DNA from 3 places in the Enterobacter sp. WI-ESBL-E8 genome. Region 2 is predicted to be linked to each of the others. Evidence: predicted binding sites of a transcription regulator. Region 2 holds the regulator's gene; each other region holds the start of a gene.
The links. The regulator sigma-54, encoded in region 2, starts transcription at its own class of promoters, with help from an activator protein. The targets are predictions, from matches to a motif close to GTTGGCACANNTTTCGCTNT.
Positions count from the first base shown of each region.

Region 1: a site for sigma-54 is predicted at 4,201-4,220, ahead of glnK (P-II family nitrogen regulator). Genes of this name have one in related genera too.
Region 3: a site for sigma-54 is predicted at 3,715-3,734, ahead of norV (anaerobic nitric oxide reductase flavorubredoxin). Genes of this name have one in related genera too.

Region 1 is NZ_JBRWXJ010000001.1:1,117,897-1,124,539, reverse strand. Features, by position in the region: RNA gene ffs (signal recognition particle sRNA small type) at 103-199, opposite strand; gene ACWHWP_RS05330 (MGMT family protein) at 370-681, shown strand; gene ACWHWP_RS05325 (YbaY family lipoprotein) at 717-1,244, opposite strand; gene tesB (acyl-CoA thioesterase II) at 1,448-2,308, shown strand; gene amtB (ammonium transporter AmtB) at 2,487-3,776, opposite strand; gene glnK (P-II family nitrogen regulator) at 3,812-4,150, opposite strand; gene ACWHWP_RS05305 (SmdB family multidrug efflux ABC transporter permease/ATP-binding protein) at 4,371-6,152, opposite strand; gene ACWHWP_RS05300 (SmdA family multidrug ABC transporter permease/ATP-binding protein) at 6,145-6,643, opposite strand, start outside.
Region 2 is NZ_JBRWXJ010000001.1:4,455,716-4,462,358, forward strand. Features, by position in the region: gene kdsC (3-deoxy-manno-octulosonate-8-phosphatase KdsC) at 1-95, shown strand, start outside; gene lptC (LPS export ABC transporter periplasmic protein LptC) at 92-667, shown strand; gene lptA (lipopolysaccharide ABC transporter substrate-binding protein LptA) at 636-1,190, shown strand; gene lptB (LPS export ABC transporter ATP-binding protein) at 1,197-1,922, shown strand; gene rpoN (RNA polymerase factor sigma-54) at 1,970-3,403, shown strand; gene hpf (ribosome hibernation promoting factor) at 3,426-3,713, shown strand; gene ptsN (PTS IIA-like nitrogen regulatory protein PtsN) at 3,796-4,287, shown strand; gene rapZ (RNase adapter RapZ) at 4,333-5,187, shown strand; gene npr (PTS phosphocarrier protein NPr) at 5,184-5,456, shown strand; gene mtgA (monofunctional biosynthetic peptidoglycan transglycosylase) at 5,496-6,221, opposite strand; gene elbB (isoprenoid biosynthesis glyoxalase ElbB) at 6,218-6,643, opposite strand, start outside.
Region 3 is NZ_JBRWXJ010000001.1:3,877,601-3,884,243, forward strand. Features, by position in the region: gene gutM (transcriptional regulator GutM) at 1-295, shown strand, start outside; gene srlR (glucitol operon DNA-binding transcriptional repressor SrlR) at 359-1,132, shown strand; gene gutQ (arabinose-5-phosphate isomerase GutQ) at 1,125-2,090, shown strand; gene norR (nitric oxide reductase transcriptional regulator NorR) at 2,083-3,594, opposite strand; gene norV (anaerobic nitric oxide reductase flavorubredoxin) at 3,782-5,227, shown strand; gene norW (NADH:flavorubredoxin reductase NorW) at 5,224-6,357, shown strand; gene ACWHWP_RS18400 (hypothetical protein) at 6,602-6,643, shown strand, end outside.

The DNA.
Region 1 (6,643 bases), 3.3 Mb from region 2:
GAAATATATATTACACGATATAAGCTTAATCTTATTGTGGAATAACGCTAAAGGAAGGGTCAAAAACAGGGAAGAAGGTATGAGTCCAGAAATGGGTGGGGGCCCTGCCAGCTACATCCCGGCACACACGTCGTCTGCCCTGGCTGCTTCCTTCCGGACCTGACCTGGTGAACAGAGTAGCGTTGCGGGAGAACCAACAGAGCCCCCATTGAGAGCGTTGATAACCAACGCGCTGGCGCATTATCCCTATGCTAACGCCCAATTGCAAGCTGCCAGGAACCGGATGCTGGTTTCTTGCGCAAACAGGCGCAGCAATCATCACGATCTTCGTTTACCATGGCTCTCCAGAACATCCCCACAGGTGAAGGTATGGACGAGCACGACTCCTTTCCACAGCGCGTATGGCAAATCGTGGCTTCAATCCCTGAAGGCTATGTCACCACCTATGGTGAAGTCGCACGCCTGGCCGGTTCTCCGCGCGCGGCGCGACAGGTCGGCGGCGTTTTGAAACGGCTACCGGAAGGAAGCACGTTACCCTGGCATCGGGTGGTGAATCGACATGGCGCCATCTCGCTCACCGGACCGGATCTCCAGCGTCAGCGACAGGCGTTACTTTCAGAAGGGGTGCAGGTGTCGGGGTCGGGTCAGATCGATTTGCAGAAGTACCGCTGGGTGTATTGATCCCCCTCTCCCGGAGGAGAGGGGAAACACAATCATTACATCTGAGTCGGTGGGGTTGGCAGGGACGGCTGATTGGTCTGCGGCGCGACCGGCACTTCGGTCTGCTGCACAGGCACAAGGTTCAGGTCGACTTTTGTTCCACCGTTGTTGATCGCTTCCTGGACCGTATCGGTGATAAACACCAGCTTACCGTTGATCGTTACCGCTGCACTCAGCAGGATACGGGCATTAGGCTGCACGTCCGATGGGTTATACGGTAATACGAAGCTAAACGGCGCCTGCTTACCTTCAGTACGGACGGCGCGCTGGGCCACAACCTTCGATGGCGCGTCGGCCAGGGAAGCATCAGACAGCGTCACCGTTAATACCGCATCCGGCGGTAACGCGACTTTCTGTTTAATCCAGATGGTACCGGAAACGTTAGGCTGCTGAATGGATTGCTGTGAAAGGGTATTAATCCCGTTCGGATCGGCTGCTGGTACAGGCACCTGGGCGCTCTTACCGGCACAGGCGGACAACGCCACCGCAATAGCTACACCACTTAGCATGGGCACGAGTTTCATTGAAGTCTCCTTATCATCAATGCACCAGCGGGATCGATCCCATCCGATGTCGTTTCAATCACATAACGTATACAAGTGTGGCACAAATCACTGATTAATGCCTGAAATCGTCCCGATATTCAGATTATTCTACCCATCGGACCACTTTCATTTCTGCGTTATACTCTGCCTATCTTTCGCTACGGCGTTTATTGAGGACAACTATGAGTCAGGCACTGAACAATCTGCTGACATTATTGAATCTGGAAAAAATTGAGGAAGGACTCTTTCGCGGACAGAGCGAAGATTTAGGCTTACGCCAGGTCTTCGGCGGGCAAGTCGTTGGACAAGCGCTGTACGCAGCAAAGGAGACTGTCCCGGCAGACCGTCTGGTGCACTCATTCCACAGCTACTTCTTACGCCCCGGCGACAGCGCAAAACCGATAGTCTATGACGTTGAAGTCCTGAGAGATGGCAACAGCTTCAGCGCGCGCCGCGTCGCGGCTATCCAGAACGGTAAGCCGATCTTTTACATGACGGCCTCTTTCCAGGCTCCAGAACCCGGCTACGAGCACCAGAAAGTGATGCCCCCGGCGCCGTCGCCAGACGAGCTCAAATCAGAGACCGATATCGCCCGTGCGCTGGCGCATCTGCTTCCGCCACAGGTCAAAGAGAAGTTTCTCTGCGATAAGCCGCTTGAGATCCGCCCCGTCGAGTTCCACAACCCGATGAAAGGCCACACCGCGGAACCGAAGCGCCAGGTCTGGATCCGGGCTAACGGTACGGTGTCTGAGGACTTCCACGTGCATCAGTATCTGCTGGGCTATGCGTCAGATTTCAACTTCCTGCCGGTGGCGCTGCAGCCGCACGGCGTCGGGTTTCTCGAAAAAGGGATGCAGGTCGCGACGATCGACCACTCCATGTGGTTCCACCGTCCGTTCAACATGAACGAGTGGCTACTCTACAGCGTGGAGAGTACGTCGGCATCAAGCGCTCGCGGCTTTGTGCGTGGAGAGTTTTATACGCAGGATGGCGTGCTGGTCGCCTCGACGGTGCAGGAAGGGGTGATGCGTAATAGAGGTTGATGTTGCCCTCACCCTGGCCCTCTCCCACGGGGAGAGGGTATACACACTAAAAACGGCAACCGAAGTTGCCGTTTTGCTTTTACCTTGTGCGGCCTGATGCCCTCACCCTGACCCTCTCCCACGGGGAGAGGGAACAAACACTAAAAACGGCAACCGAAGTTGCCGTTTTGCTTTTACCTTAGGCGTTATACGCATTCTCGCCGTGGCTGTTGACGTCCAGACCTTCGCGTTCCTGCTCTTCCGGTACGCGCAGCCCAACCGTCATGTCCGCCAGTTTGTAGCCAATGAAAGCGACAACGGCAGACCACACCACGGTGACAGCAATACTTTCCAGCTGCACCAGCACCTGATGGGCCATGGTGACGCCTTCTGCGTAGCCCACGCCACCCAGCGATTTCGCTGCGAAGATACCGGTCATGATACAGCCGACAATGCCGCACACGCCGTGCACGCCAAACACATCGCAAGGGTCATCAACGCGCAGAATACGCTTCAGCGCCGTCACGCCCCACAGCCCCGCCAGACCCGACACCAGGCCGACCAGCAGCGCGCCACCCACACCAACATAACCACACGCTGGAGTGATACCGACCAGACCGGCAATCGCCCCCGAACAGGCACCCAGCAGAGAAGGTTTACCGCGCACCGCCCACTCGCCAAAGACCCAGGAGAGGATTGCACCCGCCGTGGCCACAACGGTGTTCACGAAGGCCAGCGCGGCGATTTCGTTCGCGGCACTTGCTGAGCCGGCGTTGAAGCCAAACCAGCCAAAGTAGAGGATCGCGGTACCGGTAAAGACCATCGGCAGGTTGTGCGGTTTGAATGCTTCTTTACCGAAGCCCACGCGTTTGCCAATCAGGTATGCGCCAACCAGGCCCGCTACCGCGGCGTTGATGTGCACAACGGTACCGCCCGCGAAGTCCAGCGCGCCGTGCGTTGCCAGCAGACCGCCACCCCAGACCATATGCGCAATCGGCACATAGGAGAGCGTCAGCCAGACCACCACGAAAATCAGGACCGCTGAGAAACGAATACGTTCGGCGAGCGCGCCCACAATCAGCCCGACGGTAATACAGGCGAACGAGCCCTGGAAAGCAACGTGAATATACTGGTAGAAACTGCCCATTAGCGCGGTCAGCTCAATATTTTTCAGCATCACCCAGTCGAAGTTACCAAAGAACGCGTTGCCGGTACCGAAAGCCAGCGAGTAACCGTAAACCACCCACAGCACGCAGACCAGCGCGAACGTTACGGCAACCTGCGTCAGCATGGAGAGAACGTTTTTGCCACGGATCAGACCGCCGTAGAACAGCGCAATGCCCGGAATGGACATGAACAGCACCAGCGCGGTGCTGATCATCATAAAGGCGTTATCGGCTTTGTCTGCCACCGCAGGTGCAGCAGCCAGCGCCAGGCCCGGCAGCAGCGCCAGCGAACCCAGACCCGTTTTAAGTGTTGCTATCTTCATTTTCTCGATCCCTATCACTGTGTGCCAGGCGTTAATTACAGTGCCGCTTCGTCAGATTCGCCGGTACGGATGCGAATGACGCGCTGCAGTTCGGCAACGAAAATTTTGCCGTCGCCAATTTTGCCGGTGTAGGCCGCTTTGCTAATGACATCAATGACTTCATCAAGCTGATCGTCAGCAATCGCGACATCAATTTTTACTTTTGGCAGAAAGTTAACGCTGTATTCCGCCCCGCGATAAAGCTCGGCATGACCCTTCTGACGACCAAAGCCTTTCACTTCGGTGACAGTCAGTCCCTGAATACCCATTGAAGAGAGCGCTTCACGCACGTCTTCGAGTTTGAATGGTTTGATTACAACCGTAACCAGCTTCATAGATCCCCTCCAGTCAGAATTCGGTAATGGCCGCAGCTAACGTAGAAGGTATTGCAAGGGGTGTGCCAGAAATGAAAACCAGAGGGAATAGCGGTGCGATGAGCGTTACGCGCGCCTGCTAAACGCACCGGTGAAAAAAAACGCACCATGCCGGTGCAGGGTGCGTTTCAGTTTTGCACCAACAGGAATGACTGTTAGCGCGTCGCCTCATTTTAGTGCATCAGGCGCTAAGCGACTCTTCATCGCGCACGCTGGCCGCCAGCTCTTCGCCCGCCAGCTGCAGCTGATACATCTGCCAGTAGCGCCCTTTTGCTTCCAGCAGTTCGCGGTGCGTACCGCGCTCAACGGCCTGTCCGCGATGCAGCACCAGAATGGTGTCCGCGTCAACGATGGTCGAAAGTCGGTGAGCAATCACCACCAGCGTCGTATGGTCGCGGACGGCGGCCAGCGCCTGCTGGATGGCCTGCTCGGTGCCGGAGTCAATGCTGGCCGTGGCTTCATCCAGAATCAGTATCTGCGGCGTTTCAATGAGCACCCGCGCCAGCGCCAGGAGCTGCTTTTGTCCTACGGAGAGATTGTTCCCCTGCTCGCCGAGTTTCGTATTGATCCCGTCGCTAAACCCGCGCGCCAGGGCTGCCAGCTGCACTTTCTCCAGCACCTCCCAGACCTGCTCCTGAGAGTAGTCTCGCCCCAGGGTCACGTTGGCGTAGAAGGTATCGGCCAGCACGACCGGATCCTGCTGCACCATCGCAACGCCTTTGCGTAACACACCGTGGCTGAGAGCCGCGAGCGGGCGTCCGTCGAGACGGATTTCCCCCCGGCTGACCGGGTAATACCCCATTAACAGGCTGGCGAGCGTGCTCTTACCGCTGCCGGTATGCCCCACCAGCGCCACGAACCCGCGTGAAGGAACATCAAGCGTGATGTCCTGCAGCACCAGCTGGTCGTCGCGATAGGCAAAGGAGACGTTATCAAAGGCAATGGCCCCGCTTTGCAGAGGACGCTCGTCGTCGCCGTAGGTCTGACGCGGCCTGTCCATCAGCTCGAAAACGCGCTCCCCTGCCACCACGGCCTGCTGAAGCATCGACTGCTGTGTCGTCAGCTCAATCAGGGGTTCGTTAAGGCGGCCAAGGTAGCTGATGAAGGCGTATAAAACGCCAACCTCAATGGTTCCTCGTGTGGTCAGGCCAAAGAGCATCAGCAGCCCGCAAAGCACCAGCGCGGAGAAGAGGCTCAGCAGCGGGCGTAACAGGAACCCATCAAGCCGCAGGGTCTGCATGCGCGCCATATAGTGCGAACGGCTGGCTTCGCCCATCCGCTCGCCAAAACGCGCCTGCTGGCGGAACTGCTGGATGACGCTCATGCCGTTGATCACTTCGTTGAAGCCATCATTGATGTCGGCCAGGTAGGTGCGCACACGACGGACAATCGGCGTGCTGTAGCGTTGATAGATAACCATCACGATCAGCACCGCCGGGAAGATAGTGATTGCCACCAGCGCCATGCGCCAGTCGAGGCTGAACATTGCCACCAGCATCGCGCCAATCAGCGCTGCGCTGCGCAACACGGTTGCCACCACGGTGACGTACAGATCGCGGATCACCTCCGTATCGTTGGTCACCCGCGAAATCACCTGCCCGACCGGCTGAGTATCAAACTCGCTGAGCGGCTGGCGAAGCGCGGCGTCCATCACGTCCGTACGCAGCTGCTGTACAACGCCCACGGCTGCACGGTTGAACAGCAGAGACTGGGCATAGTGCAGCCCTGCCGCAGTCAGCTGTAACCCAACGTAGGCCACGCCTAAGCCCGCCACCAGCCCCAGCGGCAGGTAGCTTTTAGCGACCATATTGTCGATGAAGTAGCTGATGAGCAGCGGGCCGCTCACCTCGGCAATCGCCGCAATCCAGAGTAAAAGCACGGCCACGGAGAGCGGTTTACGCCACGGCGAGCCGTAGGCCAGCAGACGCTTAAGCGTCGGCCACATCGTTCCGAGCTTACGCATGGGTGGCCTCCTCTGCGTGTTCCGGCGCATCGTCCAGCGCCGCTTCAAGCTGCTGATAGCGATACATATCGCGATACCAACCCGGCTGCTCCGCAAGCGTTTCATGCTGCCCGCGCTGGGCAACGTGCCCGTGCTGCAATACCAGTATTTCGCTGGCTTCGGTAAGCGCTGACAAACGATGGGCGCTGATAATCACCGTGCGTCCGTCGCCCCACTGGCGCAGGTTATGCAGGATCTGGTGCTCGGTACGGCCATCCACGGCGGAAAGCGCATCGTCCAGGATCAGGATTTCCGCATTGAGCAATAGCGCGCGGGCAATGGAGATACGCTGTTTTTGCCCGCCGGACAGCATGACGCCCCGCTCCCCGACTTCCGTATCGTAGCCCTGCGGCAGACGCAAAATATCATCATGTACGCTGGCTAACCGCGCCACATGCTCTATCTCTTCCTGCGTTGCCGACGGACGTCCGAGGGCAATGTTGTTCGCCACG
Region 2 (6,643 bases):
ACATCAACGGTGGCCGTGGTGCCGTCCGTGAAGTCTGCGATCTGCTCCTGCTGGCGCAGGGCAAGCTTGATGAGGCCAAAGGGCAATCGATATGAGTAAAACCAGACGTTGGATTATCATTTTGCTTTCGCTTGTCGCACTGGTATTGATTGGCGTGAACCTTGCCGATCGCGACGATACGCAAACGGAAGCGATCAACACTAACGATCCAACTTATAAAAGCGATCACAGCGACACCGTGGTCTATAGCCCGGAAGGCGCGCTGAACTATCGCCTGATTGCCCAGCATGTTGAATATTTTTCAGATGACGGTATTTCGTGGTTTACCCAGCCTGTCATGACCACGTTTGATAAAGACAAAGTGCCGACGTGGTCAATTAAGTCAGATCGGGCAAAACTAACAAATGACCGTATGCTTTATCTGTATGGCCACGTTGAAGTCAACGCCCTGACCGCTGACTCGCAACTGCGAAAAATTACGACGGATAATGCCCAGATCAACCTGGTGACCCAGGACGTGACGTCGCAGGATCTGGTCACACTGTATGGCACAACATTTAATTCCAGCGGTTTAAGAATGCGCGGGAACTTACGCAGCAAAAACGCCGAGCTGATTGAAAAGGTTAGAACCTCCTATGAAATTCAAAACAAACAAACTCAGCCTTAAAGTAATTATCGCCAGCGCGATGCTGGCAACCAGTCTCCCCGCGCTTGCTGTAACGGGCGATACCGACCAGCCGATTCATATCGAGTCCGACACCCAGTCTCTCGATATGCAGGGCAACGTCGTCACCTTTACAGGTAACGTCGTCATGACCCAGGGCACCATTAAAATTAACGCTGACAAAGTGGTCGTTACCCGTCCGGGTGGCGAGCAGGGCAAAGAGATTATCGATGGCTATGGTAATCCGGCAACTTTCTACCAGATGCAGGACAACGGCAAGCCGGTGAAGGGTCACGCCACGCATATGCACTATGAGCTGGCGAAAGACCTGGTCATCCTGACCGGGAATGCGTATCTGGAACAGCTGGACAGCAACATTACCGGCGACCAGATCACCTATCTGGTTAAAGAGCAAAAAATGCAGGCCTCCAGCGAGAAAGGCAAACGCGTGACCACCGTACTGGTTCCGTCGCAGCTGCAGGACAAAGGCAAAGGCCAAGCCCCGGCACAGAAGAAGAGTAACTAATTCGTTATGGCAACATTAACTGCAAAAAACCTCGCGAAGGCCTATAAGGGCCGCCGTGTCGTAGAAGATGTCAGTCTGACCGTCAACTCCGGCGAAATTGTGGGCCTGCTTGGCCCTAACGGTGCGGGTAAAACCACAACCTTCTACATGGTCGTTGGCATTGTGCCGCGCGATGCCGGCAACATTGTCATTGACGATGAAGACATCAGCCTTCTGCCGCTGCACGCGCGCGCGCGCCGCGGGATCGGCTATCTGCCGCAGGAAGCTTCCATTTTCCGTCGTCTTAGCGTTTACGATAACCTGATGGCGGTCCTGCAGATTCGTAACGATCTGACCAGCGAGCAGCGTCAGGATCGTGCCAACGAGCTGATGGAAGAGTTCCACATTGAGCATCTGCGTGACAGCCTCGGCCAGGCGCTCTCCGGGGGGGAACGTCGCCGCGTTGAGATCGCGCGTGCGCTGGCCGCAAACCCGAAATTTATCCTTCTGGATGAACCCTTTGCGGGCGTTGACCCCATCTCCGTTATCGACATTAAACGTATCATTGAGCACCTGCGTGACAGCGGGCTTGGCGTATTGATCACCGACCACAACGTGCGCGAAACGCTGGCCGTGTGTGAACGCGCGTATATTGTGAGCCAGGGCAATCTGATCGCCCACGGTACGCCGCAACAGATCCTCGAAGACGATCATGTTAAGCGCGTCTATCTTGGGGAAGACTTCAGACTCTGATAGGGTAGAGGTAATGTAACGCCGAACCGGAGAAAAATGCTCTGAACATGAAGCAAGGTTTGCAATTAAGGCTCAGCCAACAACTGGCGATGACGCCGCAGCTACAGCAGGCAATTCGCCTGTTGCAACTGTCCACGTTAGAACTTCAGCAGGAGCTCCAGCAGGCGCTGGACAGTAATCCCCTGCTGGAACAAACCGATCTTCATGACGAGGTAGAAACCCAGCAGTCGCAGGATACAGAAACGCTCGACACCGCAGATGCACTCGAACAAAAAGAGATGCCGGACGAGCTTCCGCTGGATGCCAGCTGGGATGAAATCTACACCGCCGGAACCCCTTCGGGTACGCGTGCAGACTACCAGGACGATGAGCTACCGGTCTATCAGGGAGAAACCACCCAGTCGCTTCAGGACTACCTGATGTGGCAGGTCGAGCTGACCCCCTTCTCCGACACCGATCGTGCAATTGCCACGTCCATTGTTGATGCCGTTGATGATACGGGCTATTTAACCGTCACGCTGGACGATATCCTCGAAAGCATGGGCGACGATGAGATTGAGCTTGAGGAAGTAGAAGCCGTACTCAAGCGCATCCAGCGTTTCGACCCGGTAGGTGTGGCTGCAAAAGATCTGCGCGACTGCCTGCTGATCCAGCTTTCTCAGTTCAGCAAAGAGACGCCATGGCTCGATGAGGCGCGCGTCATCATCAGCGATCATCTGGATCTGTTGGCTAACCACGATTTCCGCAGCCTGATGCGGGTCACGCGCCTGAAAGAAGACGTGCTGAAAGAAGCGGTGAATCTGATCCAGTCGCTCGATCCGCGCCCCGGTCAGTCGATCCAGACCAGCGAACCCGAGTACGTGATCCCGGATGTGCTGGTCAGAAAACACAATGACCGCTGGGTCGTTGAACTGAACTCTGACAGCATCCCTCGCCTGCAAATCAACCAGCAGTATGCCTCCATGTGCACCAGCGTGCGTAACGATTCCGACAATCAATATATTCGTAGCAATTTGCAGGAAGCGCGATGGTTGATCAAAAGTCTGGAGAGCCGAAATGATACGCTGCTACGCGTTAGCCGCTGCATTGTCGAACAGCAGCAGGCTTTCTTTGAGCAGGGCGAAGAGTATATGAAACCGATGGTGCTGGCGGATATCGCTCAGGCCGTCGAGATGCATGAATCAACCATTTCCCGTGTAACCACGCAGAAGTATCTGCACAGTCCGCGCGGTATTTTTGAGCTTAAGTATTTCTTCTCCAGCCACGTGAATACCGAGGGCGGCGGCGAAGCGTCGTCAACGGCGATTCGTGCCCTGGTGAAGAAGTTGATCGCCGCGGAGAACCCCGCGAAGCCACTAAGTGACAGTAAGTTAACCACCATGCTGTCCGATCAGGGTATTATGGTGGCACGTCGTACTGTTGCGAAGTATCGAGAGTCTTTATCCATTCCGCCGTCCAACCAGCGTAAACAGCTGGTCTGACACAACCGATAAGGAAGACACTATGCAGCTCAACATCACTGGACAAAACGTCGAAATTACTGAGGCTTTACGCGACTTTGTGAACACGAAGTTTGCCAAACTCGAGCAGTATTTCGAAAGGATCAACCAGGTCTATATTGTGTTGAAAGTGGAGAAAGTGACTCATATCTCGGATGCCACCCTGCATGTTAACGGGGGTGAACTCCATGCCAGTGCGGAAGGGCAAGACATGTACGCGGCTATCGACGGCTTGATTGATAAGCTTGCGCGACAGCTCAATAAACATAAAGATAAACTGAAACAACACTAATTGTCCGGGCAGTTAACGGGTGCAGGACGGCCTGTTGTGAAACACAACAGGCCATTTGTACAGTTAGCGCTTAGGTGAAATTATGATGAACAACGATTCCGCTCTTCAACTGAGCAATGTCCTTAACCAGGAATGTACCCGCAGTGCTGTTCACTGCCAGAGCAAAAAACGTGCGCTGGAGATCATCAGTGAACTGGCCGCAAAACAGCTGGGCCTGCCGCCGCAGGTGGTGTTCGAAGCGATCCTGACCCGTGAAAAAATGGGCAGTACCGGTATCGGCAACGGCATCGCGATCCCGCACGGCAAACTGGAAGAGGATACCCTGCGCGCCGTCGGTGTGTTTGTGCAGCTTGAAACACCTATCGCCTTCGATGCCATTGATAACCAGCCCGTCGATCTCCTCTTCGCGCTGCTGGTTCCTGCCGACCAGACGAAAACCCATCTGCATACGCTGTCGCTGGTCGCAAAACGCCTGGCCGATAAAACCATTTGCCGCCGACTGCGCTCGGCCCAAAGTGATGAAGAGCTCTATCAAATTATCACTGAAGCAGAAGGCAATCAGGATGATGCATAACCAGGAGATGGCCTTCACATCTGTTGTCCTGAGGAGAAACGGAACATGGTGCTGATGATTGTCAGTGGCCGTTCAGGGTCGGGGAAATCCGTTGCTCTGCGCGCGCTGGAAGACATGGGTTTTTACTGCGTAGATAACCTGCCGGTCGTGTTGTTGCCCGACCTGGCTCGGACGCTTGCGGAAAGACAAACCTCTGCCGCCGTCAGTATCGACGTTCGTAACATGCCTGAATCACCAGAAATTTTTGAGCAGGCAATGAGTAACCTGCCTGAGGCGTTTTCGCCTCAGCTGCTGTTCCTCGATGCAGACCGCAATACTCTGATCCGCCGCTATAGCGATACCCGTCGTTTGCATCCGCTTTCCAGTAAGAACCTCTCTCTGGAGAGCGCGATCGATGAAGAGAGCGACCTGCTGGAGCCGCTGCGCTCTCGTGCCGACCTGATTGTCGACACCTCTGAGATGTCCGTTCACGAGCTGGCGGAAATGCTGCGTACCCGGCTGTTGGGCAAGCGCGAGCGCGAACTGACGATGGTGTTCGAGTCCTTTGGCTTCAAGCACGGTATTCCGATTGATGCGGATTATGTTTTCGACGTGCGCTTCCTGCCGAACCCGCACTGGGATCCGAAACTGCGTCCAATGACCGGTCTGGATAAACCCGTCGCGGCCTTCCTCGACAGGCACACAGAAGTTCACAATTTTATCTACCAGACGCGAAGCTACCTTGAGCTATGGTTACCTATGCTGGAGACAAACAATCGTAGCTACCTGACGGTGGCGATTGGCTGTACCGGCGGTAAGCATCGTTCGGTTTACATCGCCGAACAGCTGGCCGACTATTTCCGCTCGCGCGGGAAGAACGTCCAGTCCCGTCATCGCACGCTGGAAAAACGTAAAACATGACCGTAAAACAAACCGTTGAGATCACCAATAAGCTGGGCATGCATGCACGCCCGGCGATGAAACTGTTTGAACTGATGCAGGGTTTCGATGCGGAAGTTCTGCTGCGGAATGACGAAGGTACCGAAGCGGAAGCAAACAGCGTGATCGCGCTGCTGATGCTGGACTCCGCCAAGGGGCGCCAGATTGAAGTAGAAGCCACCGGCCCTCAGGAAGAGGAAGCGCTGGCGGCGGTCATTGCCCTGTTTAACGCAGGGTTCGACGAAGATTAAGGTCGGCTATTCAGGCAGGTGGCGCTGCGCTTACCCGCCCTACATTAACTTATTGCGCTCCATAAACCCTTCCCCGCCCAACTGACGCATCTGGCGCATAATCCACGCCTGTCGGCTTCGCACGTACCCTGATGGGGCACTGGCTTTAAAGCGGATGGGATTAGGTAAGACAGCAGCCAGGAGTGCCGCTTCTGACATACTCAGACGGCTGGCCGGTTTATTGAAATAACGCTGTGCGGCAGCCTCCACCCCGAATATGCCATCACCAAACTCGGCGACGTTGAGATACACAGTCAGGATGCGCTTTTTGCTCCAGACCGATTCCATCCCCAGGGTCAGCCCCGCTTCCAGCCCTTTTCGCACCCAGCTTCGCCCATCCCATAGAAACAGGTTTTTGGCCGTCTGTTGCGACAGCGTTGACGCGCCTCGCACGCGGTTTTCGTGGCGTTCGTTATGAGCAAGCGCCTTCTCAATGGCCGCGACGTCGAACCCCCAGTGCTCCGGGAATTTCTGATCCTCCGCCGCGATGACCGCCAGCCCCATAAACGGTGAGATAGCGTCCATACTCACCCAATCTGAGTGGGCCACATAGCTGAAATCGCCGGTGAGCCACGCGCCGAGCTGACGCTCAACCATAACGGCAGAGAACGGAACCGGCATAATGCTGAATAATGCCAGCCCGCCTCCCCAGAATACCGCCAGCACAAGAACGATGCGCAAGAGAATACGTTTCACCCATGCGCCTGCGCCAGATTGACGTCTCATTCAGTGAGCACCAGCACACGAGCCACCAGCTTTTCAATACCGGAGGCGGCCTCAGCGATATTATTCGCCAGCATATACGCCGGCGTGGTGACAATCTTGTTATCTTCATCAACCACAATGTCATCAACCGGACACGGAACGTGTTCGCCCCCCATTTCCTCCACGATCTCTGCGGTATCAATATCGGTGCCAATCGTCAGCCGCAGCGGGAAATCAAAAATTTTAGGCAGCATGGCTGGCGCGATACAGATAAAGCCCAGCGGTTTACCCGCCGCGTGCATCGCCTGCGACAGCATTTTTAGATGAGGATCGACCTGACACTCCGCACCCTGCGCGGCAAAGGTGCTGAGATTTTTGGCCGCGCCAAACCCGCCCGGAACAATTAGCGCATCAAGCTCTGCGGCATCTGCCTGAATAAGAGG
Region 3 (6,643 bases), 580 kb from region 2:
GCAGATCCACCAGTTTAACCGCGCGTTCGACGCCCTGTGTCAGAAAGGCCGCGTGGGCGTCGGGCGTTCCGGCGGACGCTTCAAACCGCGGGTCGTCGTCGCCGTGGCGCTGGATGAAAATAATAACGTCTGCGATTCGCTCATCATGCGCGGCATGACGGTCTTCGCGCGACCGGTGAAAATCCAGGCGATTAACGGCATTTCGCTGCAGGAATTGCGGCCTGATGTGATCTTTCCCCATGATCCACTCTGTCAGAATGCACTATCATTAGCGCTTAATCTGAAACATGGATAATTTCGTTGTGAAAGCTATAGACTTGCGAAATTATCATTTCGCAACCTAAGGAACGAAGCGCCTATGAAACCTCGTCAGCGGCAGGCGGCCATTCTTGAGCATCTGCAAAAGCAGGGAAAATGCTCGGTAGACGATCTGGCCCACTACTTTGACACCACCGGCACAACAATACGCAAGGATCTGGTATTGCTCGAAAACTCTGGCGCCGTCATTCGAACCTACGGCGGCGTGGTGCTCAATAAGGACGAAGCGGACCCGCCTATCGATCACAAAACGCTGATCAACACCCACCAGAAGGCGCTGATCGCCGAAGCGGCGGTGAAATTTATCCACGATGGCGACTCCATTATCCTTGACGCCGGCAGCACCGTCCTGCAGATGATCCCCCTGCTCAGCCGCTTTAATAACATCACGGTGATGACCAACAGCCTGCACATCGTCAACGCCCTGTCGGAGTTTGACAGCGAACAGACCATCCTGATGCCCGGCGGTACCTTCCGTAAAAAATCCGCATCGTTTCACGGCCAGCTGGCGGAGAACGCCTTCGACCACTTCAGCTTCGATAAACTGTTTATGGGCACCGACGGCATCGACCTGAACGCGGGCGTTACCACCTTCAACGAGGTGTTCAGCGTCAGCAAAGCGATGTGCAACGCCGCGCGGGAAGTGATTCTGATGGCGGACTCGTCGAAGTTTGGCCGCAAAAGCCCCAACATTGTCTGTAGCCTGGAGAGCGTCGACAAGCTGATTACCGACGCGGGTATCGACCCGGCGTTCAAAAAAGCGCTGGAAGAGAAAGGCATCGACGTGATCGTAACCGGAGAGAAAGATGAGTGATTTTCTGTTAAACGCGGGCCGCCAGACCCTGATGCTGGAGCTGCAGGAAGCCAGCCGCCTGCCGGAGCGCCTGGGCGAGGAGTTTGTTCGCGCGGCCAACACCATTATTCACTGCGAAGGAAAGGTGATTGTCTCCGGGATCGGGAAATCCGGCCATATCGGCAAAAAGATCGCCGCGACGCTAGCCAGCACCGGAACGCCTGCTTTCTTCGTGCATCCGGCAGAAGCGCTGCACGGCGATCTGGGGATGATTGAAAGCCGCGACGTGATGCTGTTTATCTCCTACTCCGGCTCGGCGAAAGAGCTGGATCTCATTATTCCGCGCCTGCAGGAAAAGTCGGTCGCTCTGCTGGCGATGACCGGGAAGTCCCGCTCGCCGCTGGCGCTGGCCGCCAAAGCGACGCTGGACATTTCCGTTGAGCGCGAAGCCTGCCCGATGCACCTCGCCCCGACCTCCAGCACCGTTAACACCCTGATGATGGGCGACGCGCTGGCGATGGCGGTGATGCAGGCGCGCGGCTTTAACGAAGAAGATTTTGCCCGTTCGCATCCGGCGGGGGCACTCGGCGCGAGGCTGCTCAATAAAGTGCATCACCTGATGCGCACCGACGATGCCATTCCGCAGGTTAAACTCGACACCAGCGTCATGGACGCGATGCTGGAGCTCAGCCGCACCGGCCTGGGCCTGGTGGCGGTTTGCGACAGCGACGGCTTCGTGAAGGGCGTCTTTACCGACGGCGACCTGCGCCGCTGGCTGGTGGGCGGCGGCAGGCTGGAAGCGCGGGTTTCGGAAGCGATGACCCAGGGCGGGCTAACGCTGAACGCCGAGAGCCGCGCCATTGAGGCCAAAGAGAGTCTGATGAAGCGTAAAATCACCGCCGCGCCGGTGGTGGATGACGCCGGCAGGCTGTGCGGCGCCATTAACCTGCAGGATTTCTACCAGGCCGGGATTATTTAAGTCCCAGACGCTTCGCCAGCCGGTGCAGGTTGGCGACGTCCATCTCCAGCGCCCGCGCGCACGCCGCCCAGCTGCGGTTGTTCTGCTCCAGCGCGCGGGTAATCATCTGGCGCTGGAACGCTTCCGTCGCCTCGCGCAGGTTCTCATTCGCACTCTCTGGCTCACGCTGGACCACCGTCTGTACGGCATCATCATGCAACGCAAAATGACGCGCGTGGATCACCACCTCATCACCCGAACGCGTCGCCCGCGCCAGCACCACCGCGCGGTGAATCGCATGCTCCAGCTCGCGCACGTTGCCCGGCCAGCCGTAGCTCAGCAGATGCGCTCTCGCCCCCGGGCTTAACACCACGCGGGAAAGCCCCATCCTGAGACGGCACTGCTCGCAGAAAAAGCCCGCCAGCAGCAGCACGTCGTCCCCGCGTTCGCGCAACGGCGGCACGGTAAGCGGGAACACGCTCAGGCGGTGGAACAGGTCAGCGCGGAAGTTCCCGGCAAGTACCTCTTCACGCAGGTCGCGGTTCGTCGCCGCCAGCACGCGCACGTCCACTCTGTGGCTGCGGTCATCCCCCACGCGCTGGATATCGCCGTACTGCAACACGCGCAGGAGCTTGGCCTGTAACGACAGGGAAAGCTCACCAATCTCATCCAGAAACAGCGTACCGTTATCGGCCATTTCAAACTTGCCGCTGCGGTTGCTGATGGCCCCGGTAAACGCCCCTTTGACGTGACCAAACAGCTCGCTTTCCGCCACGCTCTCCGGCAGCGCGGCGCAGTTGAGGTACACCAGCGGGTTAACCGCGCGCGGCGAGGCTTCGTGAATGGACTTCGCCACCAGCTCTTTACCGGTGCCGGTTTCACCGAAGATCAGCACGTTCAAATCGGAGGCGGCGACAATCTCAATCTCCTTTTTGAGCTGCGCCATGCCCGGCGAAAGGCCAATCATCTCCGTGTGCGCCACCTGCTCAAACGCCGCCGGGCTGCCGGGAAGAATGTTCTGGCTCTCCAGCTGTTCAATCAGCAGGGCGTTGTTCAGCGCCCCGGCGGCCAGCGCGGCAATCAGGCGCAGCTCTTCGTCGCTGAAGGTGTCGAACTGGTCCGGCGACATGCCGTCGAGCGTCAGTGCCCCAATCAGGTTTTGCCCGGCAAACAGCGGCAGGCCGATGCAGGCATGCACCTTCAGGCTCTCCTGGCCCGGAATAAGCCCGTCGTACGGGTCGGGCAAATCGCTGTCCGCCGGGAAACGCACCACGTCCCCGGCCCGGGCGATGGTCTCCAGCCGCGGATGACCTTCAAGGGCAAAACGCCGCCCGAGAACGTCCCTGGACAGCCCGTCGATAGCCAGCGGAATAAACTGCCGCCCCTCGTAGCGGAGCAGTGCCGAGGCATCGCACGCCAGCACGTGGCGCAGCGTGGAGATCAGCCGCTGAAAGCGGTCCTGATGGCCGATGCCGGTTTGCAGTTCAATGGCGATCTTCGCCAGCACGTCTACGGAAAAGCTCATGTCTGCCTCGCTGTCATTTTGACAATGCATGTTGTCATATTGACTGCAATATGAATAGTCATAATGACTACCCATTAAGAGTCATAAAAATAATAATCCAGTAAAATCAATAAAATAAAAGTTGGCACGCAACTTGATATAAGCAAACCATCTTATTTGAAAAACGCGATATTACGCTGAGGTTGCTATGTCTATTCTGGTTAAAAATAACATTCATTGGGTTGGTCAACGTGACTGGGAAGTACGCGACTTCCACGGGACGGAGTACAAAACGCTGCGCGGCAGCAGCTACAACAGCTATCTCATCCGGGAAGGTAAAAACGTGCTGATCGATACCGTCGATCACAAATTCAGCCGCGAGTTCGTGCAGAACCTGCGCAGCGAAATCGATCTCGACGCCATCGACTACATCATCATCAACCATGCGGAAGAGGACCACGCCGGCGCGCTGACCGAGCTGATGTCTTACATTCCGAACACGCCGATCTACTGCACCACCAACGCCATCGACTCGATCAACGGTCACCACCACCATCCGGAGTGGAATTTCCACACCGTGAAAACCGGTGACACCCTGGATATCGGCAACGGCAAACAGCTGATCTTCGTGGAAACCCCGATGCTGCACTGGCCGGACAGCATGATGACCTATATGACCGGCGACGCGGTGCTGTTCAGCAACGACGCCTTCGGCCAGCACTACTGCGACGAGCGCCTGTTCAACGACGAAGTGGATCAGACCGAACTGTTCGAACAGTGCCAGCGCTACTACGCCAACATCCTGACCCCGTTCAGCCGTCTGGTGACGCCTAAAATCACCGAGATCCTCGGCTTTAACCTGCCGGTGGATATGATTGCCACCTCCCACGGCGTGGTGTGGCGTGAAAACCCAACCCAGATAGTGGAGCTGTACCTGAAATGGGCGGCGGATTATCAGGAAGACCGCATTACGATTTTCTACGACACCATGTCCAACAACACCCGCATGATGGCGGACGCCATTGCCCAGGGCATCAACGAAGTTGATCCTAACGTGGCGGTGAAAATCTTCAACGTGGCGCGCAGCGATAAAAACGAAATCCTCACCAACGTTTTCCGCTCTAAAGGCGTGCTGGTGGGTACCTCCACCATGAACAACGTGATGATGCCGAAAATTGCCGGTCTGGTAGAAGAGATGACCGGCCTGCGCTTCCGTAACAAACGCGCCAGCGCCTTTGGCTCTCACGGCTGGAGCGGCGGCGCGGTAGACCGTCTCTCCACCCGCTTACAGGATGCGGGCTTTGAGATGTCCATGAGCCTGAAGGCCAAGTGGCGCCCGGATATCGACGCCCTGGAGAGCTGCCGCCAGCACGGCCGCGATATTGCCCGTCAGTGGGCGCTTGCACCGCTTCCGGAAGCCGCACCTACCGCAGCCCCAGCGCCTGCAGCGACCGCCTGTGAATCTGCCGCCGCCGATCTCGGCCCACGCATGCAGTGCAGCGTCTGCCAGTGGATCTACGACCCAGAGCTGGGCGAGCCGCTGCAGGACGTTGCGCCAGGCACGCCGTGGAGTGACGTGCCGGACAACTTCCTCTGCCCGGAATGTTCCCTCGGTAAAGACGTCTTTGATGAACTGGGTACGGAGGCAAAATGAATAACGGCATCGTCATCATCGGCTCGGGCTTTGCCGCCCGCCAGCTGGTGAAAAATATCCGCAAACAGGATGCTAACGTGCCGCTGACGGTGATCGCCGCCGACAGCATGGACGAGTACAACAAGCCTGATTTAAGCCACGTCATCAGCCAGAATCAGCGCGCCGAAGATCTCACCCGCCAGACGGCGGGGGAGTTCGCAGAACAGTTCAACCTGCGTCTGTTTCCGTACACCTGGGTCACCGATATCGACGCCGCCGCGCACGTGGTGAAAGCGAAGGAGAAAACCTGGCAGTACGACAAGCTGGTGCTGGCCACGGGAGCCTCTGCGTTCGTGCCGCCGGTTGAAGGCCGCGAGCTGATGATAACGCTCAACAGCCAGCAGGAGTATCAGGCCAGCGAAACCCTGCTGCGCGATGCAAAGCGTGTAATGATTGTCGGCGGTGGGCTGATCGGCACCGAGCTGGCGATGGATTTCTGCCGGGCAGGCAAGGCCATTACCCTGGTTGACCACGCGGCGAGCATTCTGTCGGCGCTGATGCCCGCAGAGGTAAGCAGCCGCCTGCAGCATCGTTTGACCGACATGGGCGTCCATCTGCTGCTCAAATCGCAGCTGCAGAGCCTCGCTAAAACCGAAGGCGGCATTCGCGCATCGCTTGACGGCGGCCGCAGCGTTGAGGTGGATGTCGTGGTTGCCGCGACGGGGCTGCGTCCGGAAACCGCGCTGGCTCACCGTGCCGGCGCGGAAACACAGCGCGGCGTGAAGGTAGATAGCTACCTGCAAACCACGCAGCCCGATATTTACGCGCTGGGGGACTGCGCCGAAATTAACGGTCAGGTGCTGCCCTTTTTACAGCCGATTCAATTAAGTGCGATGTATCTGGCGAAAAACCTGCTCGGCGGCAGCGCGCCGCTGAAATTACCCGCCATGCTGGTTAAAGTCAAAACGCCGGAATTACCGCTGCATCTTGCCGGTGAAACCCAGCGTAAGGATCTGAACTGGCAAATCACCCTCGAGCCGGAAGGCATGGTCGCGCGAGGCGCGGATAACGAGGGCCAGATGCGCGCTTTTGTCGTCAGTGAAGACCGGATGAAGGAGGCTTTCGTCCTGCTGAAATCGCTGCCCGCTTAACCCGCAGCCTCCTGCCACGCTTACTTAACCTTTGGATTTTATTGTCCGCCGCCCCGCTGTCCCGGGGCTTTTTTTTGCGCATTCTATTCATCAAATAAATACAAAACAGATAAATCATCGCTATTCATCCCTAATTTATTATTTCCATTGATACTTAAATGCGGAACAGCTGAAAAACATCACCCTGTTTTATTATTCGCATCCGGCTTACCCTGAAAAGGTATTAATCAGCCGGAGGCGAATCATGGCGACTTTTAATAAAGAACTCAATTATCTTTCTCATTAT